3 linked regions of the Pontimicrobium sp. SW4 genome follow. The protein of the gene in region 1 binds, or shares a complex with, the protein of each later gene. Links are inferred from orthologs where the notes say so. Each region holds a gene or a part of one and is shown on either strand. Other genes may lie near its edges. The genes, in order: accD, accB and ABGB03_RS09500.

What was found.
Region 2: the proteins of accD (region 1) and accB are in contact, whole or in part, in a solved structure (PDB 8UXZ), measured with the Escherichia coli proteins. The link is inferred for Pontimicrobium sp. SW4 from one-to-one orthologs.
Region 3: the proteins of accD (region 1) and ABGB03_RS09500 are in contact, whole or in part, in a solved structure (PDB 8UXZ), measured with the Escherichia coli proteins. The link is inferred for Pontimicrobium sp. SW4 from one-to-one orthologs.

Annotation. Positions count from the first base shown.
Region 1 is NZ_CP157199.1:484,574-495,210, reverse strand. What follows is about bases 1-2,776. They hold accD (acetyl-CoA carboxylase, carboxyltransferase subunit beta), read left to right. Parts: upstream 1-847; coding sequence 848-1,705; downstream 1,706-2,776. Other genes in these bases: ABGB03_RS02300 (hypothetical protein), read right to left, coding at 1,763-2,626; fbaA (class II fructose-bisphosphate aldolase), read left to right, coding at 1-797. Also shown: rpsO (30S ribosomal protein S15), read left to right, coding at 2,833-3,102; ABGB03_RS02290 (polyribonucleotide nucleotidyltransferase), read left to right, coding at 3,307-5,562; ABGB03_RS02285 (hypothetical protein), read left to right, coding at 5,694-6,068; ABGB03_RS02280 (sigma-70 family RNA polymerase sigma factor), read left to right, coding at 6,155-7,018; ABGB03_RS02275 (BLUF domain-containing protein), read left to right, coding at 7,153-7,560; rpe (ribulose-phosphate 3-epimerase), read left to right, coding at 7,614-8,276; ABGB03_RS02265 (CBS domain-containing protein), read right to left, coding at 8,287-8,712; ABGB03_RS02260 (zinc-dependent peptidase), read right to left, coding at 8,805-9,650; ABGB03_RS02255 (hypothetical protein), read left to right, coding at 9,859-10,637.
Region 2 is NZ_CP157199.1:3,135,972-3,146,829, reverse strand. The notes cover bases 4,860-7,856. They hold accB (acetyl-CoA carboxylase biotin carboxyl carrier protein), read right to left. Parts: upstream 6,598-7,856; coding sequence 6,121-6,597; downstream 4,860-6,120. Other genes in these bases: rpmF (50S ribosomal protein L32), read right to left, coding at 7,804-7,856; ABGB03_RS14395 (beta-ketoacyl-ACP synthase III), read right to left, coding at 6,628-7,623; accC (acetyl-CoA carboxylase biotin carboxylase subunit), read right to left, coding at 4,860-6,024. Also shown: ABGB03_RS14425 (FG-GAP-like repeat-containing protein), read left to right, coding at 1-1,894; ABGB03_RS14420 (ABC transporter ATP-binding protein), read left to right, coding at 1,975-2,892; ABGB03_RS14415 (3-oxoacyl-ACP synthase), read right to left, coding at 2,893-3,342; ABGB03_RS14410 (saccharopine dehydrogenase C-terminal domain-containing protein), read right to left, coding at 3,339-4,481; more of accC, read right to left, coding at 4,672-4,859; more of rpmF, read right to left, coding at 7,857-8,004; ABGB03_RS14385 (DUF177 domain-containing protein), read right to left, coding at 8,014-8,553; 4-hydroxythreonine-4-phosphate dehydrogenase PdxA, read right to left, coding at 8,627-9,673; ABGB03_RS14375 (riboflavin synthase), read left to right, coding at 9,736-10,320; ABGB03_RS14370 (hypothetical protein), read left to right, coding at 10,347-10,469. UniProt on the Escherichia coli protein: This protein is a component of the acetyl coenzyme A carboxylase complex; first, biotin carboxylase catalyzes the carboxylation of the carrier protein and then the transcarboxylase transfers the carboxyl group to form malonyl-CoA.
Region 3 is NZ_CP157199.1:2,024,916-2,035,642, reverse strand. Bases 3,906-6,771 are described here. They hold ABGB03_RS09500 (acetyl-CoA carboxylase carboxyltransferase subunit alpha), read left to right. Parts: upstream 3,906-4,794; coding sequence 4,795-5,748; downstream 5,749-6,771. Other genes in these bases: dnaB (replicative DNA helicase), read left to right, coding at 5,982-6,771; ABGB03_RS09505 (DMT family transporter), read left to right, coding at 3,906-4,739. Outside these bases: ABGB03_RS09525 (transketolase family protein), read right to left, coding at 1-608; ABGB03_RS09520 (transketolase), read right to left, coding at 625-1,470; tRNA guanosine(34) transglycosylase Tgt, read left to right, coding at 1,642-2,772; ABGB03_RS09510 (LptF/LptG family permease), read left to right, coding at 2,777-3,853; more of ABGB03_RS09505, read left to right, coding at 3,840-3,905; more of dnaB, read left to right, coding at 6,772-7,520; ABGB03_RS09490 (asparagine synthetase B), read left to right, coding at 7,748-8,932; ABGB03_RS09485 (sulfite exporter TauE/SafE family protein), read right to left, coding at 8,929-9,702; ABGB03_RS09480 (amidohydrolase family protein), read right to left, coding at 9,712-10,727. UniProt on the Escherichia coli protein: Component of the acetyl coenzyme A carboxylase (ACC) complex. First, biotin carboxylase catalyzes the carboxylation of biotin on its carrier protein (BCCP) and then the CO(2) group is transferred by the carboxyltransferase to acetyl-CoA to form malonyl-CoA.

The sequences.
Region 1 (10,637 bases):
ACTTATTGGCAAAAGAATATGGTGTTCCTGTAATTTTGCATACCGATCACTGTGCTAAAAAACTTTTACCATGGATTGATGGACTTCTTAACGCAAGTGAACAGTATTTTACAGAAACTGGTAAGCCTCTTTATAGTTCACACATGATTGACCTATCGGAAGAACCTATTGAAGAAAACATAGAAATATGTAAACAATATCTTCAACGTATGAGTAAAATGGGAATGACGCTAGAAATTGAATTGGGTATTACTGGAGGAGAAGAAGATGGTGTTGACAATACAGATGTTGACGATTCTAAACTTTACACACAACCAGAAGAAGTAGCTTACGCTTACGAAGAATTAAGTAAAGTTAGTGACCAATTTACAATAGCAGCTGCTTTTGGTAATGTACACGGTGTTTACAAACCTGGAAATGTAAAATTAACACCAAAAATCTTGAAAAATTCTCAAGAGTTTGTATCTAAAAAATATAATCTTGGTCATAACCATATTGATTTTGTATTTCATGGTGGTTCAGGTTCAACCGTTGAAGAAATAAGAGAAGCTATTGGTTACGGCGTTATAAAAATGAACATTGACACAGACATGCAATATGCTTTTATGTGTGGTATTCGTGACTATTTTAAAACTAATGAAGCATATTTACAATCACAAATTGGAAATCCTGATGGCGATGATGTTCCTAACAAGAAATATTACGACCCAAGAAAATGGCTGCGTGAAGCAGAAAATAGCTTTGTTGAACGTTTAAAGAAAGCTTTTGAAGATTTAAATAATGTAAATACATTATAAAATTTATGTAGTTTTGCATTCTAACTAACTTATAAAATTGGATGAGTAAAATGGCTTGGTTTAAACGTAAGGATAAAGGAATACAAACACCTACAGAAGCAAAGAAAGATACTCCTAAAGGACTATGGTATAAATCTCCTACTGGAAAAGTGATTGATACCGAAGAATTAGAAAAAAACTATTATGTAAGTCCGGAAGATGGTTATCACGTTAAAATTGGTAGTAAAGAATATTTTGAAATCCTTTTTGACGATAATAAATTTAAGGAACTAGATGAGAAACTAGAATCTAAAGATCCTCTAAAGTTTGTCGATAACAAAAAGTACACAGACCGTTTAAAAGCTGCCAAAGAAAAAACAAATCTTAAAGACGCTGTACGTACAGCTGTTGGAAAATCTAAAGGAAAAGATCTTGTTATTGCCTGCATGGATTTTAGTTTTATTGGTGGCTCTATGGGAAGTGTTGTTGGTGAAAAAATAGCACGTGCTGCAGATTATGCTTTAAAAAAGAAATTACCTTTCATGATTATTTCTAAATCTGGTGGAGCCCGTATGATGGAAGCGGTTTTATCATTAATGCAGTTAGCAAAAACTTCAGCTAAATTAGCACAATTAGCAGATGCCAAAATACCTTACATTTCTTTATGTACAGATCCAACAACAGGAGGAACAACTGCATCATTCGCTATGTTAGGTGATATTAACATTAGTGAACCAGGAGCTTTAATTGGGTTTGCTGGACCTCGTGTTGTAAGAGATACTACAGGAAAAGAATTACCTGAGGGTTTTCAAACAGCTGAGTTTTTACAAGAACATGGCTTTTTAGATTTTATATCTCATAGAAAAGATTTAAAAAATAAAATAAACTTATATATTGATTTAATTACAAATCAACCTTTAAGAGCATAAAAGAAAAGCGAGCCAATTGGCTCGCTTTTCTTTTACAATCACATAATCAAAACCTACTTATCTAAGTGTAATGTTTCTTACGGTGCCATCTTCAAAAGTAAAGGTAGCTTGATTATCACAATCGCCATCTCCATAATCGAAAATACCTGCAAAATTTGTACGCTCTACATTCACAGAACCACTCACAAAAAATCTACATACAACTTCTCTTCTTAATGGATTTGTTACTTCGTACGAATGTGTATTTCCATTTCTAAAAGTAGACATCCAGTTTCCAGTAACTTCAAATACATTATCACTCCACACACCGCTTCCATGTCCTTCTATCCATTCTCGAGTTTTTGTTCCAGTTCTTGAAGCTTCAATTCCATCTGGCCAAACAACTGTTATATCAACGGTTTTAGTAAATTGAGGGTTACCATTATCATTAGAACGCTCTTTTAAGATTGTTTTACCTCCAATAATGTTTTTATCATTAAAGTAGAAATCTTCAAGGTTTTTTGTTATTAAAATCTCTCTAGCTTCAAGGTTCCTAGTATAGGAGATTATCATTTTACCTTTTAGTATATTTCCTCTTATCTCACAGCCTTCAGTTCCAAAATCTATAGTTAACTCTCTATAGTTTTGTTGAGCAACTACAGTAATTGTCACACAATCTGGAAGTGTAAAAAATTCATTACCATTGGTAGTTCTAGTTCTACCAGAAGTATCCTCGTTTACTTCTTGATCTTCATAGGCATCAATAGCAATATCATCCATCGTCTCTAATGCTACATCAATTTCAACAGATAAAGCCACCTCATTAGAGTCTAAATTCTTTTCAAAATTATCAATAGGCTCATTCTCACTACAGCCAAAAAAGACTAGAGATAAACCTAACGATACCATTAACATTTGTCTTGTTACATTTAATTTTTTCATCATTGCAAATTTTAAGTTAATATATGTTAAGACTTTCTTAAAATGAAATAGTTTAATTTCTCTATAACTCCCTAATACCAAATATTCCTTTTTAATAAGTAAAAACAGTATTAAATAAATTGTAAATCCCTATTTTTTACTATCTTTGCGGCTTGAATACGAAAACCGTAATCAAGTACATAAAAATCATTTACAATAATATTAGCATGTATTTAACAAAAGAAGCAAAAGAGAAACTCTTTAAAAAGCATGGTAAAGATGCAAAAAACACAGGTTCTGCTGAAGGGCAAATTGCATTATTTACACACAGAATTAACCACTTAACAGAACACTTAAAAAATAATCGTAAAGATTTTAACACTGAGCGTTCTCTAGTAAAATTAGTAGGTAAGCGACGTGCTTTACTAGATTATTTAACTAAAAAAGATATTTTAAGATATCGTGCCATAGTTAAAGAATTAGGATTAAGAAAATAATTTAAAAGAGGCTTTTACGCCTCTTTTTTGTTTTTAATATAACTCGAGCGCAAGAGTTTAAACTGCGCATTGAAGAAGCTAATTACAGTTTTTCATTGGTCAAGACATTATTATGTCATTTACAACAACTACAACAACACAACGACCATTGTTTAACCTGTTTTCCGACGCTTAAATTGTCGGTAACTAGAATTAAAAAAATTTATGATTCCACAAGTTTTTAGAGAGGTCATTGACCTAGGAGACGGTAGAGAAATTTCTATCGAAACCGGAAAATTAGCAAAACAAGCGCATGGTAGCGTTGTTGTGCAATCTGGAAAATGTATGTTATTATGTACAGTTGTTTCCAATTACAAACAAAGTCCAGTAGACTTTTTACCACTTACAGTAGATTATAGAGAAAAATTTGCTGCTGCAGGACGTTACCCTGGAGGTTTCTTTAAAAGAGAAGCAAGACCAAGTGATGGTGAAGTATTAACCATGCGTTTAGTAGATCGCGTTTTACGTCCGTTATTCCCAAAAGATTATCATTCTGAAACTCAGGTGATGATTCAATTAATGTCTCATGATGATGATGTAATGCCAGATGCTATGGCAGGATTAGCGGCTTCTGCTGCGATTCAATTATCAGATTTCCCTTTTGAGTGCCCAATCTCTGAAGCAAGAGTTGGTCGAATTAATGGAGAATTTATCATTAACCCAACTTTTGCACAATTAGCAGAATCTGACATCGATATGATGATTGGAGCTTCAGCTGATTCTGTGATGATGGTTGAAGGTGAAATGGATGAAATTTCAGAAGAAGAAATGGCTGAAGCCATAAAATTTGCTCACGAAGCAATTAAAGTTCAGTGCGCTGCTCAAGTAAGACTAGCTGAAGCATTTGGGAAAAAAGAAACTCGTGAATATGAGCCTGAAAGAGAAGATGAAGATTTAGCAAAGAAAATACATGATTTAGCTTATGATAAAGTGTATACCATTGCAAAAGCTGGATCTGCTAAACATGAAAGAAGTGCTGCATTCGAGGTTATTAAAGAAGAAATTAAAGCAACTTTTACTGAAGAAGAGTTAGAAGATTTTGGTGACTTAGTTTCTAAATATTATTACAAAGCTGAAAAAGCTGCAATTAGAGATTTAACCTTAAATGAAGGCTTACGTTTAGATGGTAGAAAAACTGATGAAATTAGACCAATTTGGTGTGAGATTGACTATTTACCATCAACTCACGGTTCAGCAATTTTTACTCGAGGAGAAACACAAGCATTAGCCACTGTAACTTTAGGAACATCAAGAGATGCTAATCAAATAGATATGCCATCTCAGGAAGGCGAAGAGCGTTTCTATTTACACTATAACTTCCCTCCTTTTTCAACTGGTGAAGCGAGGCCAATTCGTGGAACTTCGCGTAGAGAAGTTGGACATGGTAACTTAGCACAACGCGCGTTAAAAGGAATGGTTCCTGACGATTGTCCTTATACGGTTCGTATCGTTTCAGAAGTATTAGAATCTAACGGTTCATCTTCTATGGCAACAGTTTGTTCTGGTACAATGGCATTGATGGATGCTGGTGTGCAAATGAAAAAACCTGTTTCTGGTATAGCTATGGGATTAATTTCTGATGCGGATTCAGGAAAATATGCTGTTTTATCTGATATTTTAGGAGATGAAGATCACTTAGGAGATATGGATTTTAAAGTAACTGGTACTGCTGATGGTATTACCGCTTGCCAAATGGATATTAAAGTAAAAGGTTTATCTTACGAAATCTTAGTAAATGCACTAAAGCAAGCTCGTGATGGTCGTTTACATATCCTAGAGAAATTGACCGATACTATTGCTACACCTAATGCAGATGTTAAAGGTCATGCTCCTAAAATGATAACAAGACGTATTCCTAATGAATTTATTGGTGCCTTAATTGGTCCTGGTGGGAAAGTAATACAAGAGATGCAAAAAGAAACTGGAACCACTATTGTAATTAATGAGGATCCAGTAACTGAAGAAGGTATCGTAGAAATTTTAGGTGTTGGCAATGAAGGTATTGATGCAGTAATGGCAAAAATAGACGCTATACTATTTAAGCCTGAAGTTGGTAGCATTTATGAAGTAAAAGTAATCAAGATGCTAGATTTTGGTGCTGTTGTAGAATATACGGAAGCTCCAGGCAACGAAGTATTATTACACGTAAGTGAATTAGCTTGGGAACGTACAGAAAATGTATCTGATGTTGTAAACATGGGAGATGTATTTGATGTGAAGTACTTTGGAGTAGATTCTAGAACTCGTAAAGAGAAAGTATCTCGTAAAGCAATTTTGCCAAAACCTGAAGGTTATGTCGCTAGACCACCAAGAGATGATAAACGTTCAGGTGGACGTGATAATAACAGAGGAAGAGATAATCGTGGACGTGATAACCGTCGTGATGACCGCAAGCCTAGAGAAGATAAGAAAGAAGAATAACCCTTCTATCTACTATAACTTTAAAACCTCTCAATTAATTTTGAGAGGTTTTTTTAGTTTAAAGAATATGATAAAACATTAAAGCATCAACAAAATTTGTAAATCCAATAAATTTCGTTATATTATAAGCTATGACATTCAACGACAAAGAAGAATATTCAGATTTTTTAGAAACCTCGGTAAATTACTTACAAAATTTAGGCTATCAAAACATCAAAGCAGATATGAAGGGCTATGAAACACCTAAATCATATCATAAAAAAGGAAGTGATATTACAATAACGCCAGATATTGTAGCCGAAAAAGAAGGTAGAAAGCATATATTCGATATTAGTTTAAAAACCTCAAAAACCAATTTATTGAAATCAAAATGGTTATTTCTAAATACATTAAGTGCTATAAAATCTCATCATTTTAGGTTAATTACTACTCGTGGTCATTACAAATTTACTGACGAAATGCTTAGCGATATTAATTTAACAGATAAAAAATTAATTAAAATTTAATATTTTTTGTAACATTTAAGTAACATTTCACGTATAACTATATGACAAGAGTATTAATCCCAATAAATAAAACAGAAGACCTTTAGATGAGACAACTTAAAATTACGAAGCAGGTTACCAATAGAGAAACTGCATCGTTAGATAAATACCTACAAGAGATTGGAAAAGTTGACTTAATTACAGCAGACGAAGAAGTAGAATTAGCACAACGTATTAAAGCAGGAGATCAAATTGCTTTAGAAAAATTAACTAAAGCTAACTTACGTTTTGTTGTTTCTGTAGCTAAGCAATATCAAAATCAAGGACTTACTTTACCAGATTTAATTAATGAAGGTAATTTAGGACTTATAAAAGCTGCTCAACGATTTGATGAAACCAGAGGTTTCAAATTTATATCGTACGCAGTATGGTGGATTCGTCAATCGATTCTTCAAGCATTAGCTGAACAATCACGAATTGTACGTTTGCCACTTAACAAAATTGGTTCTATTAATAAAATTAATAAAACCTATGCATTCTTAGAGCAGTCTCACGAACGCCCGCCAAGTGCTGAAGAAATTGCTAAAGAATTAGACATGACAATTAACGACGTAAAAGAGTCAATGAAAAACTCTGGACGTCATGTATCAATGGATGCTCCTTTAGTAGAAGGGGAAGATTCTAACCTATACGATGTACTTCGTAGTGGTGAATCTCCAAATCCAGATAGAGATTTATTACACGAATCGTTACGTACAGAGATTGAAAGAGCTCTGGAAACATTAACTCCTCGTGAAGCAGATGTAATTCGTTTATACTTTGGCTTAGGTAATCAACATCCAATGACTTTAGAAGAAATTGGTGAGACTTTTGACCTAACTAGAGAACGTGTTCGTCAAATTAAAGAAAAGGCAATACGTAGATTAAAACATACTTCTCGTAGTAAAATTTTAAAAACTTACTTAGGATAGTTATATTTATATCCTAATAAACGCAACAAACAGTTACATAACTGTTCGTTTTTTGATTGATGAAAGAACCCAGAGCTGATTACTCTGGGTTCACTTTTTTATTATTTAAAAGTAAAATCTCTAAAAATTTAAGTATGCCGCATACACTATGTTATGTTAGTAGCGCTAAAAACTTATTATCTAATCTAGATATAGAACATTTATTTCGCGTTAATAAAAGAAACAATACGGAGCTCAATATTTCAGGTATCTTAGTATATAATCATGGTAATTTTCTTCAAATATTAGAAGGAGACGAGCAAATGGTTAATATGATTTTTAAAAAAATTAGCCAAGATCAAAGACATACTAACATCATAAAATTAATCGACACAACTATTGAAGAACGTATATTTGTCGACTATGTTTCTGGGTTTGTCATTGTTGAAAACTCTAAAACTCTAGATCAATTAAAGAAATATTTAAAATGGATAAAGAAAGCTGAGCTTAACTCTGTTGACAAAATCATCAATATCGTCGAGAACTTTATTGCAAAAAAATAAAATAAACCTATAATTAAATTATTTTTGTCAAAACAAAATAATCACTAAATACAATGTCTTCAAAATTAATAGCACCTTCAATCTTAGCAGCAGATTTTGCAAACCTACAGTATGATATAGAAATGGTTAACAATAGTGAAGCTGATTGGTTTCATATTGATATCATGGATGGTGTTTTTGTACCAAATATTTCTTTTGGAATGCCTGTTTTAGATGCTATTTCAAAGCATGCAAAAAAAACCATTGATGTACATTTAATGATTGTAGATCCTGATCGTTATATTAAAACATTTGCAGAATTAGGAAGCAATATACTTACCGTACACTACGAAGCATGCACACATTTACATAGAACACTTCAAGCCATAAAAGCTGAAGGAATGAAAGCTGGTGTCGCTCTAAATCCGCATACGAATGTGAATCTTTTAGAAGATACAATTAATGACATTGATCTTGTTTGCTTAATGAGTGTTAATCCAGGTTTTGGAGGCCAAAGCTTTATTGAAAACACTTACAGTAAAGTTGAACAATTAAAAGAATTAATTATACGAAAAGGCGCTTCAACTTTAATTGAAATAGATGGAGGAGTAACCAATAAAAATGCTAAAGCACTTGTAGATGCTGGCGCAGATGTTTTGGTAGCTGGCAGCTATGTATTTAAAAGTTCTAATCAAATAGAAACGATTAAAGACTTAAAAGCTTTAGCAAATTCTTAATAGAGAAAATCTACTCATCAAACTGTGCCAACAAATAGTTAATTAAATCAGTAGTTGTTACTATACCTACCAACTTATTATTATCTACAACTGGTATTGCATGAAACTCTTTTTTTGCTAAAATTTCCGCAACTTCCTTAATGGTCGTTTTTGATGTTACGCTTATTAAGTTTTTGGCCATAACTTGTTCTATAGTAAACATATTATAAACTATAGCATCAACATAATCTTCTGTTTCATCTACTGCATCAGCAAAACTGATGCGTAGCAAATCTGTAAGGCTTAACATTCCTTTTATGCTTTTTCCACTAACAACTGGAATATGTCTAATATGATTTTGTTTGAATAAACGCTCAGCTGTTTCTAAATTATCAGATGTATTTAATGTAATGACATTTTTAGTCATTATTGCCGAAATTGGTGTTCCTCTTTTCATGTCTCAGGTTTTAAATTCAACATTAAAGTTAACCAAGAACAGTCAGTTAAATTATGATAAAAGTCATACCTAAAACAAATAAAAGTTATTATTTAATACTTAGCGTAACCGAAGTTTAGCATTTGCTTTACTTTACTATATATTTTTGGAAACTGGTTTTTAAACTCAATTGGAGACTCAAAAAAATACTCAATTAACACAGCAACAAACTCAAATTGATTGGTATAAGCATACTCTCTAAAATATCTAGAAGAAATTAACCTGTCTCTCATGGATTTACTATTAGACAAAAGTTCTGTTAATTCTTTAAATGAATCTTTAAATATTGTTGAGCTAACATCACGCTCCTTAATACTATTTAAATGAATAGCATGTGCAAATTCATGAATACCTAAATTTAAATTATCATCACCTATGTTGTATCCATATTCAAAATCTTTCCATGAAAATACTAAAGATTTTAATTTAGGGTTAAATTCTCCTTTATGATAATCATCATTCGTTTTAGAATAAAAGGGTTTTGGATAAACAAATATCTTATCTATTAAGCCAATATAAAAATCTCTAAAACCAAAAGTAAGCATAACTGCTGTTGAAGAAATTAAAACTTTAATTTCATCATTTATTATTAAATCGTCTCTTCCAATAAAAGTTTTATCTTCTATAAAACAAGCTACTCTATGCTCAAAAAAACCTTGCTCTCTTTTAGATAATCTCCTATAAAATGAAAAATTTCTTAATGTTGATTTTTGAGATGGTGAAAGTTTTTTTAATTTAAAATAAACATGATTGTAAAGCGGCTTTTTATTGCGCATTACATAAACCATTTCTATCATTCTAAATCCGAAATAAAAAATCATAATAGAAAGAGCCAATAAAAAGACTGCAATAATACTATTAGTAGGTGAATTTTGAATTATTAAATAGTTAATCATCATCCTGCAAAATAAAACAAATAAATAATTAATCGTTCCATTATTTTATATAAAAGACATCAAAGCATTGACTAATAATATTTTACAAATACATTAATAATTTTCATTGAATTTTTATACACATTATTCATGTAAAATAATGGCAACATAAATTATTTAGTACGCAACCTATTCAATAAGACCTCATCTATAAATAAAAACAAATAACGCTATGAAAAAAACAATTAACTTATTTTTAATTATCACCTTACTTATTTTTACTGTATCATGTGATGATTTTTCTACAGATTTGAATGTAGATAACTTAGAAAATCCAAATGATGACATTTTAACATCTGATCCTGTTGCTTTATCAGCTACAGCAGATGGGTTAACAAGAAACCTGTTTATGACTTCTCACAGTACAAATTCTCCGGCAGCAGCATTTGCTACAATGGCAGATATCACTAGTTGCTCTTGGGGTAACTTTGGTATGAGAGATTTATCTAGTGAGCCTAGAGTAGCATTTAACAATTCACCTGCTTACGGTAACAATGTAACAAATTCATATTTTAATTCTCTATATTCAATTCTATCTGATGCAAATACATTAGCATTAGCCGTTGAAAATGGTACTGAGTTTGATGATCCAAATAAAATAATGACAATTGCAAGGTTTGGACAAGCTTCTGCTATTGCGCAATTAGCTTTAGTTTTTGATCAAGTATGGTTATCTGATGAAACTGGTGTTGTAGCTGGAACTGGTCTTGAAGGTGCTTCAGACTATGCTACAGCTATGACCTTTGCTTTAGAAAAGTTAGACGATGCGATATCTATTGCTTCTGTTAATGGAATTACTTTTGATGAAGCTATCATCCCTGGTGGTGCTGGTGTAAATGCTGTTAAATACATGAACAGTCTTGGTGCTCGTTGGCTAGTTAGTAATGTTAGAAATAGTGCCCAAAAAGCTACTATAGATTGGGATAGAGTTTTAGATTATACTCAAGATGG
Region 2 (10,858 bases), 2.6 Mb from region 1 along the record:
TGGTAGCATTGCTAGTAATGGTGAGTGGTTTGCTTATACACCAACTAACGATTATCAAGTTGAAATTTCTTCAGATATTGCCGGAAATGACGGAAAGGATACTAAAGTTCAGGTATATGATGGAACTTGTGGCTCTTTAAATTGTATAATTGGTAATGATGACTATGATAACTATACTGTTTATGCTCGTTTATCTAATGTTAAATTTACCGTTCAGGCAAACACAACATATTATATTGCTTGGGATAACAGGTATGATTCTTCTTCTTTTGATTTTACACTAACTGAAGCGCCTGTATTAGCTATTAGTTTTAATGAGCAAGTAAGATCTGGCGGAGGAACTTTAAGGGGTGCTGTAGATATGAACAATGATGGATTAGATGATATTGTATCCATCGTTGCTAAAAATGTAAATGATAGTAATGTTTATGATATAAATATTCAAGAACAAGTACCAGGCGGAGGATTTACAGGTCATGATTACCCAGTTTCGGCACCCTATAGTGCTTCATGGAGCTTAGCTGCTGGTGACTATAATGGTGATGGATACAATGATCTTGTTTGGGGAAATGGTTCTGGAGTAAATATTATAAAAGCAACTAATAGTGGAACCGATTATGCCATTGTAGAAACCAAAAGCGGCATTTTTACACAGCGTACAAACTTTGTGGATATTAATGAGGATGGTCGTTTAGATGTTTTTATCTGTCACGATATAGCGCCAAACATTTATTATATGAATGAAACCAGTGGTTTAGAATTCTATCAAGGTGCAGATGCAAATGGAGTTCCTGAAGGTTTAGGTATTTATCCATCTGGTGGCAACTATGGTTCTGTTTGGGTAGATTACGACAATGATGGCGATATTGATATGTTTTTGGCAAAATGTGGTGGTGGAGAAGAGAGACGAAAAAACCAATTATTTAGAAATAACGGAAATGGCTCTTATACCGAAGTTGCTGTAGCTGCAAATTTAGCTGATCCTATTCAAACTTGGTCTGGAGCTTGGGGAGATTATGATAATGATGGTGACATGGATGTTTTTATTGGTGGCTATAGTGGAGCATCACATAAAATGATGCGTAATAATGGTGATGGTACATTTACTGATGTTACTGCAACAACAAATTTAGGATTCTTCACTTACACAGGTATTGATAATGCTCCTGTGGACTTTAATAACGATGGGTTTATAGATATTCTCTCTAACGGAAATGTTTTACTAAACGATGGCAACTCTACTAATATGTCATTTACTGCATATACTTCAGGAATGCCACCTCAAGGTGCTATTGGTGATTTAAATGATGATGGGTTTATGGATGTAACAAGTGGTTCTAAAATATATTATAACAATGGAAACCTTAATAATTACTTTAAAATAAAGTTAGTAGGAAATGGTCTAAACAAGGCTGGAATTGGAGCACGAATAGAAATTACTACTAGTTCTGGAACTCAAATACGTGATGTTAGAAGTGGAGAAGGGTTTAGATATATGAATAGTTTAACGACGCATTTTGGTCTCGGTACTGATACTAATATTACATCTGTTAAAGTATATTGGCCCTCTAATACCGTAGATATTATTAATAATGTTAGCGTAAATCAATCTATTACTTTGGCTGAAGGATCTACTCTAAGTACTCAAACTGAGACTTTCGCTGAAGATCTAACGTTGTTTCCAAACCCAGCGAAAAGCACATTATATGTTCGTACTAAATATAACTTAAGCGATGCGATTTATACCGTTTTTGATATTTCAGGAAAGCGTGTTTTAAATAGTAAGTTTGGAAAAGATAACACTGTTAATGTGTCATCTTTAAGCACTGGAACTTATTTCCTTAGAGTCATGCAAGATGGATTGTCTCATACTCAAAAATTTATTAAAGAATAATATATTTATTGAACTTTTATATTAAAGCCATCTAAGTTAGATGGCTTTTTTTATACTATTTTTACCTCTAAATACATTTAATGCTTCAGGTTCAAAACATTTCCTTTGGATATCATAAAAATATAGTTGTAAAAAACATTAATTTCTCTGCGCTGCCAGGTGAAAACATATCAATTATTGGAGAAAGTGGCTCTGGTAAAAGTACGTTGTTAAAACTGATACATGGAGAATATGATTTAGGTAAAGGTAGCATCTACTGGAAAGATGAGCCCATTTTAGGCCCTAGCCACAACTTAGTTGTTGGCTACCCTTTTATGAAATATGTCACTCAAGAGTTTGATTTAATGCCTTTCATAACGGTAAAAGAAAATATTGGAAAATTCTTGTCAAACTTTTATCCAGAAGAAAAACAAGAACGAATCAACACTCTTATTGATATTGTAGAATTAAAAGAGTTCGCAAATGTAAAAGTTCAATATTTAAGTGGTGGACAAAAACAGCGTGTAGCATTGGCAAGAGCTATTGCTTTAAAACCAGAAATTATTTTATTAGACGAGCCCTTTAGTCATATAGATAATTTTAAAAAACAATCTTTACGACGCAATCTATTCAAGCACTTAAAAGAAAATAATATTACATGTATTGTTGCCACTCATGATAAGAATGATGTATTACCATTCTCCGATAAAATGATTGTGCTTCATAAAGGAGAGCTTATTGCTAATGATACACCTAAAGAGCTTTACAGTAATCCTCCTTTGCCTTTAGTTGCCTCTTTTTTTGGTGAATTTAATACCATAGAGCCTTATGGTATTTTGTATGCACATCAACTAGAAGTTGTCAATAATTCTAAAATAAAAGCTACTGTAAAACATAATTATTATAATGGAGATTATTATTTAATTGAAGCATTATTGAATGATAAGTCCATTTTTTTTGAAACTTCTCACGAGCTTAAAATAGATCAAGAGATTTCCCTTAAAATTACTAATAGGTAGTTATTCTATTTTTTTAATTTCAATACTATTTCTGTTAAAATTAATACTATCTCCTGCTGTTTTACCGATAAGCAATTTACCAATAGGTGTATTAGCCGAAATCGCATAAAAAGATTCATGATCAACTACTAAATTTCCTGCACTTATTGAAATGAAATAATTCAATTGGTTGGTATATACTAAAGAACCTAGTGTAACAATAGTAGATTTTTTATCAAGACTTACTTTCGATAAAACCATTTTTGTTTTATTTATTTCAGCTAATTGTTGACCAGCTTTTTCTCTCTCAAGCTGCAACATGGCTCTTCCAGTTTCATGTTTGTCTCCAGCGCTACTTTTGGTTTCCGACTGAAGTGCATTTTGTAATTCTTCTATGCTTTTTTGAATTGTTTGAAATCTATTCTCAATAAAAGCTTCACAAGATCGATATAGCTTTTGCTTCAAATTCATTCTAACAGTCTAGATGTTTTTTTATATACAACACCTCGTTCTTTTAAATAGTTTAAGAAATAGTTAAAACACACTTCATTTTTTCCAATTAACTCTGGTGGAAAAACACCTTTCTCGCTAAACAATCCTTCTAAGAATAGATTTGCTGCAGCTGTGGCAGTATAACCTGTACTTCTAGACATAGATGAGGTTTGCGTATCTGGACAATACTCATCATAAAGATTATACACAACCTCTTCTATTTTCCCATTCTCGTTTTCGCCTTTAACTGTTACACGCATAACCGTAAGTTCTTCTTCAGTTTCTCCAAGTTTCCACTCGTTAAATAATACTTTACTTGTAAAATCTAATGGTGATACTTTATTGCCATTAACTTCAATAACTTCTTCACTAAAAAAGCCGCTTTCCTTAAGTACTTTAATATACTCCACATGTCCTGGATAACGTAAGGTTTTTTCTTTCATATTAGGAATATGAGACATGGTATAAATTATCGACCTCAACCCATCTGAATTAAAAGATTCTAATGTTCCAATGTTATCAAATTCTAAATATTCGCAATCCGTTAACGCCTCTCTTGTAATAACTTGGCTGTTTTCTACATAACGAGCTGGTCTTGTATATTCCTCAATAACATCTACTGGAGAAAATGGTGCTTTATAACAAAATGGCCATTTTTTAATTTTTGGTAAGCCTCCAACTAAGCACTCAAAATCTGTGAGCTTCATTTTTTCATTATAATACCCAAGAATAACGTTATCCATTCCTGGAGCTACTCCACAATCTACAATTGCAGTAACATTCTTTTCTTTAGCTAAAGCATCTAATTCCAAAGAGTTTTCAGGGAAAAAAGAAATATCTATAACATTCTTTTCTGCTTCAATAATAGCTTTAAGTGTTTCAAACCCAAGAAATCCAGGAACTGCGCAAATTACCAAATCAAAATCTTTAATCATTGATTTAAGGGTTTGCTTATCAGTTACATCTAATAATAAAAAATCAAGATCTGTAGATTTTTGTTTTACCTTTTCTAAAGCATGTACATTAACATCTGTTAAGGTAACCTTGTGTGTTTTTGCTATATCTATAGCCATGGCACTGCCCACCATACCAGCGCCTAATACAATAATATTATTCATTAAAAGAAATTTAAAAGTTGAAAAAAGAATTTAAAGTTTGAAGTAAACGAAAAAGGAAGCTAAAGCCCCGGAATTAATACCCAAGGCATCTCGTTTGTTTTTAATTTTCTTTTTTTAGTCATGAGATAAATGTACAACTTAAAAATAAGCCATAAAAAAACTCCGAAATTAATTTCGGAGTTTTTTTTACTTAATCTTTATACTGCTCATCCATTTTAAAATCTTCCATGAATTTAGTGGTATAATTTCCTGCTAAATAATCTGGATGATCCATTAATTGTCTATGGAATGGAATTGTAGTCTTTATACCTTCAATTACAAATTCGTCTAAAGCACGCTTCATTTTGTTTATTGCTTCTTCACGGGTTTGAGCTGTTGTAATTAACTTAGCTATCATCGAATCGTAATTTGGCGGTATTGAATATCCTGCATATACGTGAGTGTCTAAGCGGACTCCATGACCACCTGGAGAATGCAGTGTTGTGATTTTTCCTGGTGACGGTCTAAAATCATTAAAAGGATCTTCTGCATTAATCCTACATTCGATTGAATGTAAATTAGGCGTATAATGTTTCCCAGAAATTGGCACACCTGCAGCAACCAATATTTGTTCACGAATCAAATCGAAATCAATTACCTGTTCGGTAATTGGGTGCTCTACTTGAATACGTGTATTCATTTCCATAAAATAGAAATTTCTATGCTTATCCACTAGAAACTCAACGGTTCCTGCTCCTTCGTATTTAATGTATTCTGCTGCTTTTACTGCTGCTTCTCCCATTTTTTTACGCAAAGCATTAGTCATAAATGGAGAAGGTACTTCTTCTGTTAATTTTTGATGACGTCGTTGAATCGAGCAGTCTCTTTCTGATAAATGACAAGCTACTCCTCTAGAGTCTCCAACAATTTGAATTTCAATATGTCTAGGCTCTTCAATGAGCTTTTCCATATACATATCATCATTACCAAAAGCTGCTTTAGACTCTTGCCTTGCAGACTCCCAAGCTTCTTTCAAGTTTTCTGGTTTCCATACAGCACGCATCCCTTTTCCACCACCACCAGCAGACGCTTTAAGCATTACAGGATATCCTGTTTCTTCAGCTGTTTTAATACATTCTTCAAAAGTTTCTATAACACCTTCGCTTCCAGGAACACATGGTACTCCAGCAGCTTTCATAGTCGCTTTTGCATTTGCTTTGTCTCCCATTCTATCAATCATTTCAGGAGATGCACCAATGAATTTAATATCATGTTCACCACAAATTTTTGAAAACTTAGCATTTTCAGATAAGAATCCATATCCAGGGTGTATTGCATCGGCATTAGTAATCTCTGCAGCAGCAATAATATTAGACATTTTTAAATAAGACTCGCTACTTGGTGCAGGACCAATACAAACAGCTTCATCTGCAAACTTTACGTGAAGACTTTCGGCATCAGCTGTAGAATATACTGCAACTGTTTTAATTCCCATTTCTTTACAGGTTCTAATAACACGTAGTGCTATTTCCCCTCTATTGGCTACTAATATTTTTTTAAACATCTTTTTCGAATTAGATAATTAGACAATTGGATTATTCGATTATTCGATTATTAGAATAGCATACATCTAACAATCAAGGGATCTAATAATCTAAAATTAAGATGGGTCAACCAAAAATAATGGTTGGTCAAATTCTACTGGAGAAGAATCATCAACTAATATTTTTACTATTTTACCTGAAACTTCAGACTCTATCTCATTGAATAGTTTCATTGCCTCAATAATGCAAAGTACATCCCCTTCAGCGATAGTTTGTCCTACCTCAACAAATAATGGTTTATCTGGTGAAGGTTTTCTATAGAAAGTTCCTATGATTGGTGATTTAATTGTAATATATTTTGAGTTATCTTCTGTTGCTACAGCTTGTGGAGCATCTTGTACAGGTGCCGAAGTTGCAGCTGGAGCAATGGCTTGCGTCATTTGCGCTTGAACTGGAACTTGCTGTAATATTGTGGTTTCAGAATCTGATCCTGTTTTAATGGTAATTTTAATATCATCCATTTCAAGTTTAACCTCACTTGCACCTGATTTGGCAACAAACTTGATTAGGTTTTGAATCTCTTTTAAATCCATAATTTAGCTATTTTAGTTTAGTTAGTGTTGTTAAGAATTATATGCCCATTTCAAATAAATGGAACCCCAAGTAAATCCGCCTCCAAAGGCAGCAAAAATTATATTATCTCCTTTTTTAAGTTGCGATTCGTAGTCGTGTAATAATAACGGAAGCGTAGCTGATGTAGTATTGCCATACTTCTCAATATTCATCATTACTTTATCTTTGTCTAGTTCTATTCTATTGGCAGTAGCATCAATAATACGTTTATTAGCTTGATGAGCAGCTAACCATGCAATATCATCTTTTATTAGGTTATTGCGTTCTAATATTTTTACTGCTACATCTGCCATATTAAATACAGCATTTTTAAATACCGTTTTTCCATCTTGAAACACATAGTGTTTCCCATCATTAAAAGCTTCTTGAGTTATAGGATATGACGAACCTCCATATGTTGCCTGCAAAAACTCTCTTCCCGAGCCATCACTTCTAAGGTATTCGTCTTGAAGTCCTAAATTTTCTTCATTCGGTTCAAATAATACAGCTCCTGCTCCATCACCAAAAATGATGCAAGTAGCTCTATCTTCATAATTAATAAATGATGAATTTTTATCTGCGCCTATTAGTAATACATTTTTATATCTTCCTGATTCAATATATTTAGCGGCTGTCGACATTCCAAATAAAAAACTTGAGCAGGCTGCTTCTAAATCAAAAGAAAAGGCATTTATGGCTCCAATTTGTGTGGCTGTATAAGCAGCTGTGGATGCTGCCTTCATATCGGGAGTTGCAGTTGCAACTATTACAAGTTCTATATCTTTTGGATCAATTCCTTTTTTGCTTATTAAATCTTCTGCTGCTTTAATAGCTAAAAAAGAAGTTCCTTTACCTTCATCTTTAAGGATTCTTCGCTCCTTAATTCCTGTTCTAGTTGTAATCCATTCATCATTTGTATCAACCATTGTTTCCAATATTTGGTTGGTTAATACATATTCTGGCACGTATGCGCCAACAGCTGTAATTGCTGCTGTGATCTTACTCATAGTTATAGTTTAGTTTTGAACAAAAAATCACAAAATTGACGTAAAACGTCAAAAAAGTGATGAAAAATACCACTTTTTGAACAAATAATGCTGCAAAATAGGTGTTTTTGACTTCAAAAAAAATTTATCATAAAAAAAACGCTCACAAGTGAGCGCTTAATTATTTTGTGTGCATATTGCTTATGCTATATTTTCCTCTTGAGAATTATCTACTAATACCTGACCTCTGTAATAAAGTTTTCCCTCATGCCAATGAGCTCTATGGTATAAGTGCGCCTCTCCTGTAGTAGGACACGTAGCAATTTGTGGTACAGTTGCCTTGTAATGTGTTCTTCTCTTATCTCTTCTTGTTTTCGAGATTTTTCTTTTAGGATGTGCCATTTTCTATAATTATTTATCCGTTAATAGTTTTTTTAATGTATTCCAACGAGGATCAATATCCTCATTTTCTGTTTTTTCATCTAAGCTTTTTGGGCTTAATTCTTCAAGTTTATTGAGTATTTCTGAATTTAAAGTCCCATCTATTACTCCTGGATGAACTCTTTTAAATGGTACCGATAACACAATTAATTCATATATATATTGCGAAATATCAACTTCATATTCGGAATGAGGTATAATTAAAATCTCCTCATTTTCATCATTGTATTCATTCCCAAACTTTACAACCAAATTAAAATCATTTTCAATAACTTGGTCGAAAGGTTCGTTTGTTAAATCACAGTTTATATTAACTGTTCCTGACACTATAAAATGCAATTCTAAAAGAGTGGTTTTTTTATTTAAAACAACTTTTACATCAAGATTTGCATCATTAAACTCGTCGTACTCAAAATGGTTAAAGAACTTATTTTCAATTTTATACTCGAAATTATGTTCTCCTTGTTTTAATCCTATAAATTGAATTATAAACTCTTTCAGTTTCTTCATCTTCACATTTATTTCGAGCGTGCAAATATATAAAATTATATTTACCTATTTAGGGTTATAAACATTTTTTTGTTTATATCTTTTGTCTTTGCTTTTTTAATGGGTTGCTACTAATTTTTTTGAACTCTTGACGATTCTTAAAAATTTGAATCCCAGCATATAATGCTTCTTTAAAAGAACTATTATCTGCTTCTCCTTTTCCTGCTATTTCATAGGCTGTTCCATGGTCTGGAGAAGTCCGAACACCACTTAGCCCTGCTGTAAAATTTACGCCTTGTCCAAAAGACAGGGTTTTAAAAGGAATAAGCCCTTGATCGTGGTATGCGGCAATGATTGCGTCAAAATTCTTATAACTATTTGAACCAAAAAAACTATCAGCCGAATATGGACCAAAGACTAATTTTCCTGTTTTGCGTATATCTATTAATGTTGGCTTTAAAATATCATCGTCTTCTGTTCCAATAACACCATTATCTCCAGTATGAGGGTTAATGCCTAAAACCGCTATTTTAGGTTTCCTTATTCCAAAGTCTATTTTTAATGTTTTACTAATTGTCTCAATTTTTGAAGTGATTAGTTCTTTGGTGATTTTTGATGAAACTTGACTAACAGGAACGTGATCTGTGAGAAGGCCTACTTTTAAATCGTCTGTAACCATAAACATAAGCCCTTCTCCTGCTAGTTCTTTAGATAAGTAATCTGTATGTCCTGGAAAGTTGAAAGATTCTGATTGAATATTGTGTTTATTTATTGGAGCAGTAACCAATACATCTATTTTTTTTTCTTTTAAATCATTTGTAGCTGCTTTAAAAGATTTAATAGCATACTCACCTATCTTCATATCTTCACCGCCAAAATTAATAGCAACATTTTCCTTCCATACATTTAAAACATTTATTTTTCCATGTATAGCTTGTTCAGGTTTATGAATACTATTAAAATTTATACCACTTTTAAAATGATTTTTTAAAAACGCTATTGTTTTAATAGATGCATAAATAATAGGTGTGCAAAAATCAAGAATTCTATCATCCTCAAAAGTTTTAAGAATAATTTCGCCACCAATCCCATTAAGATCTCCTATGGATATACCTACTAAAATTTTTTCCTCGCTTCTCATTAGTAATGATGACTTTTGTTTGTAATTTTGATGGTACAAATTTAACTAAATAAAACCGTTATATGTTTACTGGTATTATAGAAGATCTTGGAATAGTTAGAGACTTGATAAAAGATAAAGAAAATATTGATATCACTATTAAAAGTAATATAACCCATGAGCTAAAAATCGACCAAAGTGTCGCTCATAATGGTGTTTGTTTAACTGTTGTAAATTTAAACGATGATGAATATACTGTAACTGCGATTAAAGAAACAATCGATAAGTCTAACATTGGAGCCTTAAAAATTAATGATAAAGTAAATCTTGAAAGGGCTATGAAACTTGGTGATAGGCTAGATGGTCATATTGTTCAAGGACATGTAGATCAAATCGCAACATGTACAAAAGCAATAGAACTTAACGGAAGTTGGGAATATACTTTTAAATATGACTCTTCATTAGGAAATCTTACTATTGAAAAAGGTTCGATAACAATTAATGGAGTAAGTCTTACGGTTATTGACTCTAAAAAAGATACATTTAGTGTTGCAATAATCCCTTATACTTACAAGCATACAAATTTTAATAACCTTAAAAAAGGCTCTATTGTTAACTTAGAATTTGATGTAATAGGAAAGTATGTAAGTAAGCTTCAAAAAATGTGAACTCTTAACTCTTAGGTTTTGATTTAATGAAATTGAGGCACTTAATTACTCCATATAAAAGAGCCAAAACAAAAACAAAAATAATTGCATCATCTATAGGTAACCCTGGGGGTGGAGGTCCTGAAGGAGGCGGGGGTGGAGGTCCTTGATAGGCATATGTTGCATTAACAAAAACAAATAAGATTTGGGCAATTTTCATATTGTTTTTTGAATCATTTTGATGTAAATGTATGAAAAAAAGCCAGTTATCAAAAAAAACTACACACAAAAAACATCTATGAAGCGTTAAAAAACAACGACAAAATGTATACTCTTAGTACTCTTGACAACGACTAATTAATTATTTTTTTGAAAGAATTAATTACACTATATAACTCTTTCATTATCCCTTTATTATGCTAAAATAAAGTTTTGTGTGTATTTTCTACAAGTTTTTTAACTTTATTTATATACTTCAGTAAAAAATCACAATACTTCATACTCAGCGATTAATAGTTTATACAACTATTTTGACTTTTGTAAAAAAGAAAAGCCTAAC
Region 3 (10,727 bases), 1.5 Mb from region 1 along the record:
CCTGTTGCAACGATAGTTACATCATTACCATCAGTCATTTTAATAGCTTTGCCTATTTCAAATTTTTGATTTTCAGGAGTAAAGATTGGAACAGATGGTCTTCCAAAACGTAAGTATACAGGGCCATTATGTTCAGCTATAGCAAGAGTTGCTGCTTTTGTTTGGTTGTAATCACAAGGGTTAATAACAACCATTCCTGGTAACATTTTCATTAATCCAATGTCTTCAAGTATTTGGTGTGTTGCTCCATCTTCTCCCAAAGTTAAGCCAGCATGTGAAGCACAAATCTTTACATTTTTTCCTGAATAAGCAATGGATTGACGAATTTGATCATAAACACGACCTGTTGAGAAGTTTGCAAAAGTTCCAGTAAATGGAATTTTTCCGCCTATGGTTAATCCTGCAGCAATTCCCATCATATTCGCTTCTGCAATTCCAATTTGGAAAAAACGTTCAGGATTCTCTTCAATAAATTTATCCATTTTTAACGACCCAATTAAATCGGCACATAGAGCCACAACGTTTGGGTTTGTTCTTCCTAATTCAGCTAAACCAGCTCCAAAACCAGAGCGTGTATCTTTTTTTTCTGTATATGTATAAGTTTTCATTTTCGAGTTTATTGAATTAGTAATCTCCTAAGGTTTCAGGATTTTGGTTTAATGCTGATGCTAACTGCTCATCATTTGGTGCTTTACCATGCCATGCATGTGTATACATCATAAAATCAACACCATTACCCATCATGGTTTCTAATAATACGCAAACTGGTTTTCCTTGCCCTGTTTTAGATTTTGCTTCAGCCATTCCTTTTAAAATAGCATCAATATCATTTCCTTCTTTTATCTCCACAACTATCCAATCAAAAGCTTGAAATTTAGCCTTTACATCTCCCATAGCTAATACATCGTCAGTAGCGCCATCAATCTGCTTACCATTTAAATCAATAGTAGCAATTAAATTATCAACTTTTTTAGCTGAAGCATACATAATGGCTTCCCAGTTTTGACCTTCTTGCAACTCACCATCACCATGTAAACTATATACTAAATGATTATCGTTGTTTAGTTTTTTTGCTTGGGCAGCACCAATAGCGACGGACATTCCTTGACCTAAAGAACCAGAAGCAATTCTAATTCCTGGTAACCCTTCATGCGTTGTTGGGTGACCTTGTAATCTAGAATTAATAAGTCTAAAAGTGTTTAGTTCTTCAACTGGGAAATAACCAGATCTAGCTAAAACACTATAATAAACTGGTGATATATGACCGTTTGAAAGGAAGAAAAGGTCTTCACCAATTCCGTCCATATCAAATCCTTCATTTCTATCCATGATTTCATTATAGAGTGTTACAAAAAATTCAGCACATCCAAGAGAACCTCCTGGGTGTCCAGAATTTACCTTATGTACCATCCTCAAAATATCTCTACGAACCTGTACGGTTAAATCCTTTAAATGTTGTGTATTTGGCATGTTAAGTTAGTTACTTTTTAAGGCGCAAAAATAGGTGTTTAATGAGTTTAAAAAAAGCGAAATGGTTTCATTGTTAAAAAGCCATTGCTATTGTTAATAAGTTAATTTAATAACAAATATATCTGTTAGAAATTTGAGTTAATTATCTTTGCTCGTTGTTAAATGAAACGCATGATTTTTAAATTAGAAGGAAAAGATTCTCTGAGTAAAGCAAGAGCTGGAAGGATTACAACAGATCACGGTGTTATTGAAACACCAATTTTTATGCCTGTTGGTACAGTGGCATCGGTTAAAGGTGTGCATCAAAGAGAACTGAAGGATGATATTAATCCTGATATTATATTAGGAAACACCTATCATTTATATCTAAGACCTCAAACATCTATTTTAGAGAAAGCGGGAGGCTTACACAAGTTTATGAATTGGGACAGAAATATTTTAACTGACTCGGGTGGTTATCAAGTGTATTCGCTTTCTAATAATAGAAAAATTAAAGAAGAAGGCGTTAAATTTAAGAGCCATATAGATGGTAGTTACCATACATTTACACCTGAAAATGTTATGGAAATTCAGCGAACAATAGGCGCGGATATTATTATGGCTTTTGATGAGTGTACACCATACCCCTGTGATTATAATTATGCTAAGCGTTCTATGCACATGACACATCGTTGGTTAGATAGATGTATTAATCATTTAGAGAAAGTACCTTATAAGTATGGCTATAGTCAAGCATTTTTTCCAATTGTACAAGGCAGTACATATAAAGATTTAAGAATGCAGTCTGCTGAATATATTGCAAACTCTGGAGCTGTAGGAAACGCCATTGGAGGCTTATCGGTTGGGGAGCCTGCAGAAGAAATGTATGCAATGACCGATGTTGTTTGTAGTATACTTCCAGAAGATAAACCACGTTATTTAATGGGAGTTGGAACACCAATTAATATTTTAGAAAATATTGCTTTAGGTGTCGATATGTTTGATTGTGTTATGCCAACTCGAAATGCCAGAAACGGGATGCTTTTTACAGCACATGGCACTATTAATATTAAAAACAAAAAGTGGGAAGACGATTTTTCGCCTGTCGATGATATGGGAATAACATTTGTAGATACAGATTATACTAAGGCTTATTTAAAGCACCTTTTTAGTGTTAATGAAAGACTAGGTGCGCAAATAGCAACCATACATAACCTAGGATTTTATTTATGGTTGGTGCGTGAAGCCAGAAAACATATATTAGCAGGAGATTTTAGAGAATGGAAAGACAAAATGGTAAAACAAATGGATAAACGTCTGTAGTTAAGTGAAAATACTAGATTGGTACATATTAAAGCGCTACTTAGTAACATTTTTAATGATGTTGCTCTTGTTTATTCCTATTGGAATTACGGTGCATTTGTCTGAAAAAATTGATAAGATACTTGCAAATAATGTTCCTTTTCCTGAAGTAGCTCAATATTTTTTAGATTTCACAATCTATTTTGCTAACCTTTTATTTCCCTTGTTTCTTTTTTTATCAGTAATATTTTTTACATCTAAACTTGCAAATAATACAGAGGTTATAGCCTTTTTAAGTTCGGGTGTTTCTTTTACTAGGTTTTTAAGGCCTTATATTATTGGAGGAATAATAGTAGCTCTTTTTGCTTTAATTTTAGGAATGTATTTAGCACCTAAAGCTAGTAGTGGATACAATGAGTTTATTTATAAATACTTAAGTGGGAATAAAAAAGCTGTTGATGAAGACCAACTTTATAGGCAGATTAATGAGAATGATGTTATTTATGTACAATCTTTTGATGTAAAAAATAATGCTGGGAAGCTATTTACCTTAGAGCATTTTGAAGAAAATAAACTTGTTTATAAAATTGAGGCAAATAGTATTAGATATATTAAAAGAGATAGTACCTATAGAATGAATCAATACGTAAAAAGAATTATTGGAGAAAATGACGATGAAATAATTCAAAAACGAAGGTTAGATACTCTATTTGCATTTGATTTAGAAGATTTAATGCCAGTAAAGTATATAGCAGAAACACTTAGTTATGGTGAACTTACTTCATTTATAGAAAAAGAAGAATCCCGTGGTTCATCTAATATAGGAAGGTATAAAGTGGTACTTTACAAAAAGTGGAGTTTACCAGTCTCAATTTTTATTCTTACCATTATTGCTGTTGCAGTGTCTTCCAAAAAGAGAAGAGGAGGTATGGGAGTAAACTTGGCATTTGGAATCTTTATAGCCATGATTTACGTGTTCTTCGATAAGGTTTTTGGTGTTATGGCAGAACAATCTAACTTCTCTCCAGCCATAGCAGTGTGGTTTCCTAATATACTTTTTGGTATTTTAGCGATCTATCTACTATATAATGCTAAGCGATAAACTAAAAAATTATTTACACCTTCACTTACTTGTTTTTATAGCTGGCTTCACAGCAATTTTAGGAGAACTTATTTCGATTGGCTCTATTCCTTTAGTGTGGTTTAGAATGCTAATCGCTACAGTTTTAATGGTTATTTATATAAAGTTTAGAAAAATTAAACTAACTCTCGATTTTAAAACCATTTTCAAATTCTTTTTAGCAGGAATCATTATTGCTTTACATTGGATTACATTTTTCGAATCTATTGAGCAATCAAATATTTCAATTGCCTTAGCAATGTTTTCAACAGGCGCTTTTTTTGCATCATTTATTGAACCTCTTTTTTTTAAAAGAAGAATTATCTGGTACGAAATAGTATTTGGAGTTATGGTTATTATTGGTGTTTGGCTAATCACTAAAACAGAAATAAGATATACTAATGGAATAATACTTGGAATAATTTCCGCTTTTTTATCCACACTATTTGCTGTTATTAATGGACAATTTGTTAAGCGCTATAGTGCTTCGGTGATTTCGTTTTATGAATTTTTTAGTGGTGTTTTATTTATATCTCTGTTTATTATACTTTTTGGAGATGGATTTAGTTTTGAATTCTTTAATTTAAGTAATTCAGATTGGTTCTACCTTATTATTCTTGGGTCAATATGTACAGCTTATGCTTTTATGGCTGCTGTATATATAATGAAGCACATTAGGCCATACACACTAGTGCTTACCTATAATTTAGAACCAATTTACGGAATAGTATTGGCAATTATTTTATTCCCAATTAAAGAAAAAATGAGTTTAGAATTCTATGTTGGAGCGACCATCATCATTAGTGTTGTCATACTCAATGGAATACTAAAAAACTCTAAGTCATTAAAAAGTAACCTTACTACATAAGCTAAGCCAATTAAAGTTTTTATATTTGTAAGCTAACTAACAAACTTAAATTTCTGTGGAATATTTAGAATTTGAGCTCCCAATTAAGGAGTTGGAAGAACAACTACAAAAGTGCCAACTCATAGGAGAGGAGAGTGATGTTGATGTTACTGAAACGTGTAAGCAAATTGAAAAAAAATTAGCTGAAGCAAAAAAAGACATTTATAAAAACCTTTCTGCTTGGCAACGTGTTCAATTATCTAGACATCCAAACAGACCTTATACTTTAGATTATATTAAAGCTATATGTGGTGATACATATTTAGAATTGCATGGAGATAGAAATGTAAAAGACGATAAGGCAATGGTTGGTGGACTAGGTAAAATTGGTAATCAAACCTTTATGTTTATTGGGCAACAAAAGGGATACAATACCAAAACGAGACAATATAGAAACTTTGGTATGGCTAACCCTGAAGGTTATAGAAAAGCTCTTAGATTAATGAAATCTGCTGAAAAATTCGGAATTCCTGTAGTAACGTTTATTGATACTCCTGGAGCTTATCCTGGACTTGAAGCCGAAGAACGTGGGCAAGGAGAAGCTATTGCTAGAAATATTTTGGAAATGACACGTTTAAAAGTGCCTATTATGTGTATAGTTATTGGAGAGGGTGCTTCAGGTGGTGCTTTGGGAATAGGTGTTGGCGATAAAATTTTAATGCTTGAAAATACTTGGTATTCGGTAATTTCTCCCGAAAACTGTTCTTCAATTCTGTGGAGAAGTTGGGAATTTAAAGAGCAAGCTGCTGAAGCTTTAAAATTAACAGCTAAAGACGGAAAGCGTCTAAAAGTGATAGATGAAATTATTAAAGAACCGCTAGGTGGTGCTCATAAAGATAGAGAATCAACATTTGTTGCTGTTCGTGATGCTATTGTAAAATCGTATGATGAGTTTAAAAACTTATCACCAAAAGATTTAGTAAAACAACGCATGGATAAGTATTCTCAAATGGGTGTTTATAAAGACTAATCCCTTACAAATCATATAATAATCTAAATCCGAAGTTTATCACTTCGGATTTTTTATCGCTATTAACAATATTTAAAACTTATTAACAGTTAAAATGTTGACTTGTAGTGAACAATGTTGTAACTTATATAGCTCAATAAGCCCACAATTTGGTTACTTTCGTTTTAGTAAATAAATTGAATAATTAATCCAAAAATGAGTGTTTCGCAAACCTCAAAGTAATAGAAATACTAATGAAACAACCTAATCAACTTCAAGGCTATAAAGTAGATAAAAGCACTTTAATAAGCTTAGAAAAAGGTAAAATCCCTCCACAAGCCCTCGATTTAGAGGAAGTTGTTTTAGGAGCAATGATGATTGATAAGAAAGGTGTTGATGAGGTTATCGACATTTTAAGTTCTGATGCTTTTTACAAAGAAGCGCATCAATATATTTTTGAAGCCATTTTTAAATTATTTGAAAATAGCGAACCTATAGATTTGTTAACAGTATCTAGTCAGCTTAAAAAAGATAGTAGACTAGAAATGGTTGGAGGTGATTTTTACTTAATTTCTCTAACACAAAAGGTATCATCTTCTGCACATATTGAATTTCACGCGCGTATTATTTTACAGAAATTCATTCAACGTAGTTTAATAAAAATTTCAAGTGAAATTATTGAAGAATCTTATGATGAGACTAAAGATGTATTCGATCTTTTAGATAAAGCTGAATCTAAGCTTTATGAAGTTACTCAGGGAAATATCAAAAAATCTTCCGAAACCGCTCAAGAATTAGTAATTCAAGCCAAAAAGAAGATTGAAGAAATTTCTAACAAAGAAGGGTTAAGTGGTATTCCATCTGGTTTTGATAAATTAGATAAACTAACTTCTGGTTGGCAAGAGAGCGACTTAATCATTGTAGCAGCGCGTCCAGGTATGGGTAAAACGGCATTAACGCTTACTATGGCGAGAAATATTGCTGTAAATCAAAATATTCCAGTTGCTTTTTTCTCGTTAGAGATGGCATCAGTACAATTAATAACAAGATTAATTTCATCTGAAACTGGATTGTCTTCGGAAAAATTAAGAACAGGTCGTCTTGAAAAACACGAATGGGAACAGCTTAATGTAAAGGTAAAAGCATTAGAAAAAGCACCTTTGTTTATTGATGATACTCCATCATTATCTATTTTCGATCTTCGGGCCAAAGCAAGACGTTTATCGTCACAACATGGTATAAAGTTGATCGTGATTGATTACTTGCAGTTGATGACAGGAGGAGGCTCACATGGAGGAAATAGAGAACAAGAAATATCGATGATTTCTCGTAATCTAAAAGCATTGGCAAAAGAATTAAGTATTCCAGTGATTGCTTTGTCTCAGTTATCGCGTGCGGTTGAAACTCGTGGAGGAAGCAAAAGACCATTACTATCTGACCTTCGTGAGTCTGGTGCTATTGAGCAAGATGCAGATATTGTTTCGTTTATTTACCGCCCAGAGTATTATAAAATTGATGAATGGGATGATGAAGAGCGTACTCCAACCGATGGACAAGCAGAATTTATTGTAGCAAAGCATAGAAATGGTGGTTTAGATAATATTCGATTAAAGTTTATTGGTCACTTAGGTAAGTTCGATAACTTAGATGACTTCGATTCGCCTTTTGGCACTGAGTTTCATTCTAAAATGAATGCTGCTGCGAATGACGATACTTTTAAGGCAGATGATTTTAAACAAAATCCTAATGACGCATTTGGACTTAGTGAAGAAGATAATGATGTGCCGTTTTAGGTGATTAAACTAAAATTGTCTTAAATCTTTTAGCTCAGAATATTTTTTAAGTATCTTTCCATTATGAAATGAGCCATTTCTGAATGTTTAGACTAACTATATTCATTATTGGCGAATTACATTTGACCAAATAGTCAAATAAAATTGTACAAATGAAAAAGATAGTTGCCTCATTATTTTTCCTATTTATGGTTGCAAATTCTTATGCATCCTATATTCTTATCCCAATGGATGCCGAAGGACAAAGAAATCATTTAAAAGCTTATGGAATTACTTTTTGGACACTTGAAAAGCAGCAAAAAGTAAAATGGCTACTTAATTATAAAGGCGGCTCATTTCTATTGCCAGATTTTGAAGAAATAAGAAAAGAATGCCAAATTAGAGGTGTGTCTTTTGAAGTGATTAGTGATTCTAAAGCTGAAAGTATTTTACAGGAAATTAGTAGTCCTAGTCAAAACATGGAAGCCGTTGTGTTAGAAAAAGCACCAAAAATTGCAGTATATACACCTTATGGAAAACAACCTTGGGACGATGCTGTAACTATGGTGTTAACGTATGCTGAAATTCCTTACGATACAATTTATGATGAGGAAGTATTAAATGATGCACTAGTATTATACGATTGGTTGCATTTACATCACGAAGATTTTACAGGACAGTACGGAAAGTTTTACAGAAGTTATAGAAGCGCACCTTGGTATATAAATGAAAAAAAGGCAGCTGAAGAATTAGCGACTAGGTTAGGCTATAGCAAAGTTTCTGAAGCTAAGTTAGATGTCGCTCTAAAAATTAGAGACTATGTAGTTGGTGGAGGCTTTATGTTTGCAATGTGTAGTGCAACGGATAGTTTTGATATCGCCTTATCAGCCGAAGGAATTGATATTTGTGAACCTATGTTTGATGGTGATGGGAGTGATGCAAATTATCAGAATAAAATAGATTATAATAAGACTTTTGCGTTTACTGATTATATTTTAGAACGTAGCCCAAATGTATATGAATTCTCATCTATAGATATGTCTCAAAAAAGACGTATTCCAAAAACAACCGATTATTTTTCATTGATGGAATTTTCTGCTAAATGGGATCCAATTCCAACAATGCTAAATCAAAACCATACTGCTTTGGTTAAAGGATTTATGGGACAAACAACATCTTTTACAAGAGATGAGATAAAATCCAAAGTGTTGGTGCTTGGTGAAAATAAAACCAATGGAGAAGCCAAATATATTCATGGTATTAAAGGAAAAGGCTTTTTTACATTCTATGGAGGACATGACCCTGAAGACTATACACATAGAGTAGGAGACCCTAAAACCGAATTAGATTTACATCCTACCTCACCAGGATATAGACTCATTTTAAACAATGTGTTGTTTCCTGCTGCTAGAAAGAAAAAGCAGAAAACTTAAATTAAACCGATTCCTAGGGCAATTGATACTATAATTAGAAATACTGCGACAAATTTTTGAATAAACTTCAAAGTTACTTTCTTTAATAACTTATGCCCAAAAAAAGCGCCAGCAATTGCTGAAAGTGTTGCGCTAACAATTAAAGGTATATTTTCGTATAAGCCAGACTCTAACATTCTTGTTGAATACATAGAGATTCTAGTAAAATCTACTAAGCAAGAAATAACAACAGCTGTACCAATAAATGCTTCTTTAGTTAGACCAGCTTTAATAAGAAATGCTGTTCTAAGTACACCTTGATGTCCAGAAAGTCCTCCAAAAAAACCGCTTAAAAACCCTCCAAAAGGCAATTGTTTTTTGGTGAATTGTAACTTATCAAAAAAAGGTAATAACTCAATGACAGAGAATACGATTAACAGTAGTGAAATAACCAATTTAACTGGAGTGATTTCAAAAGATTTGTTACCAATTTGATAAGTATAAATTGTAGGTAGGTCGGTAATATTCAAAAGCATCCAAGCACCAATAAATGCTGCAATAATGGCTGGAATTCCAAATCGTATTAGTACACTTTTGTTGGCTTTGTTACCAACAAGAATCAATTTAAAGACATTATTAAAAAAATGAACAACTCCAGTTAATGCTATTGCTAGTTCTATTGGAAAGAATAGTGCAAAAACAGGCATTAAGATTGTACCTAGTCCAAATCCAGAAAAAAAAGTTAGAATAGCCGTTAAAAAAGCTACAAGGCAAATTACAAAATAGTCCACTATTCCATTTTAATGAGTCCCTATAATACAACCACAGGTTTCTCTAGTAAAACTTTGACTTTCTTCATGCCAAGGAAAAGCAGCATTATATTTACTATTTTCCCAATAGAATTTACCTCTAGTATTTTCATGATTTCCAATTTCGTTCATGGTTTCAGTATCGTATAAACGTCCATTAACCATTGTATAAAGAATACTTTCGGTGTTTCTAATATTCTCCAATGGATTTTTATCCAATACAATTAAATCGGCAAGCTTTCCGACTTCTAAAGAGCCTATATCGTTTCCAGCGCCAATATATTCTGCACCATTAAGTGTTGCAGCTCTTAAAGCTTCCATATTGGTCATTCCGCCTTGTTGTAACATCCAAAGCTCCCAATGAGCTCCTAAGCCTTGCAGCTGTCCATGAGCACCAAGATTTACTTTAACACCAACATCTGTCAACGCTTTTGCAATTTTTGAAGTTTGAATATGCCCATTTTCATACTCTTCTTGAGGCACCATAACACGATGTCTTGAACGCGCATCTACAATCCCTCTAGGTATATACTTTAACAATTTTTTATTTTCCCAAACATTGGTGTTTTGGTACCAATAATATTCACCACTCATACCTGCATAATTTACTACTAGTGTTGGTGTATAACCAGTGTTACTGTTTTCCCAAAGAGTTAAAACGTCTTTGTAAACAGGTGAAATTGGAATGTTGTGTTCCACACCAGTATGACCATCAATAACCATAGTCATATTATGGTAGAATGTTGAGCCACCTTCTGGAACAACGAAAATACTTTCTTCACGGGCAGCTTGCAAAACTTGTTGACGTTGCTCGCGACGTGGCTGATTATAACTTTTTACCGATAAAGCGCCAAAAGCTTTGGTACGTTTTATGGACGAACGTGCATCATCAAGACTATTAATTACAGCCTTAAAATCGCCTTCTGCTCCATAGAGAATATGTCCAGTAGAGTAGAGACGAGGACCAACCATTTGACCACTTTTTAGTAATTCTGATAAAGCAAAAA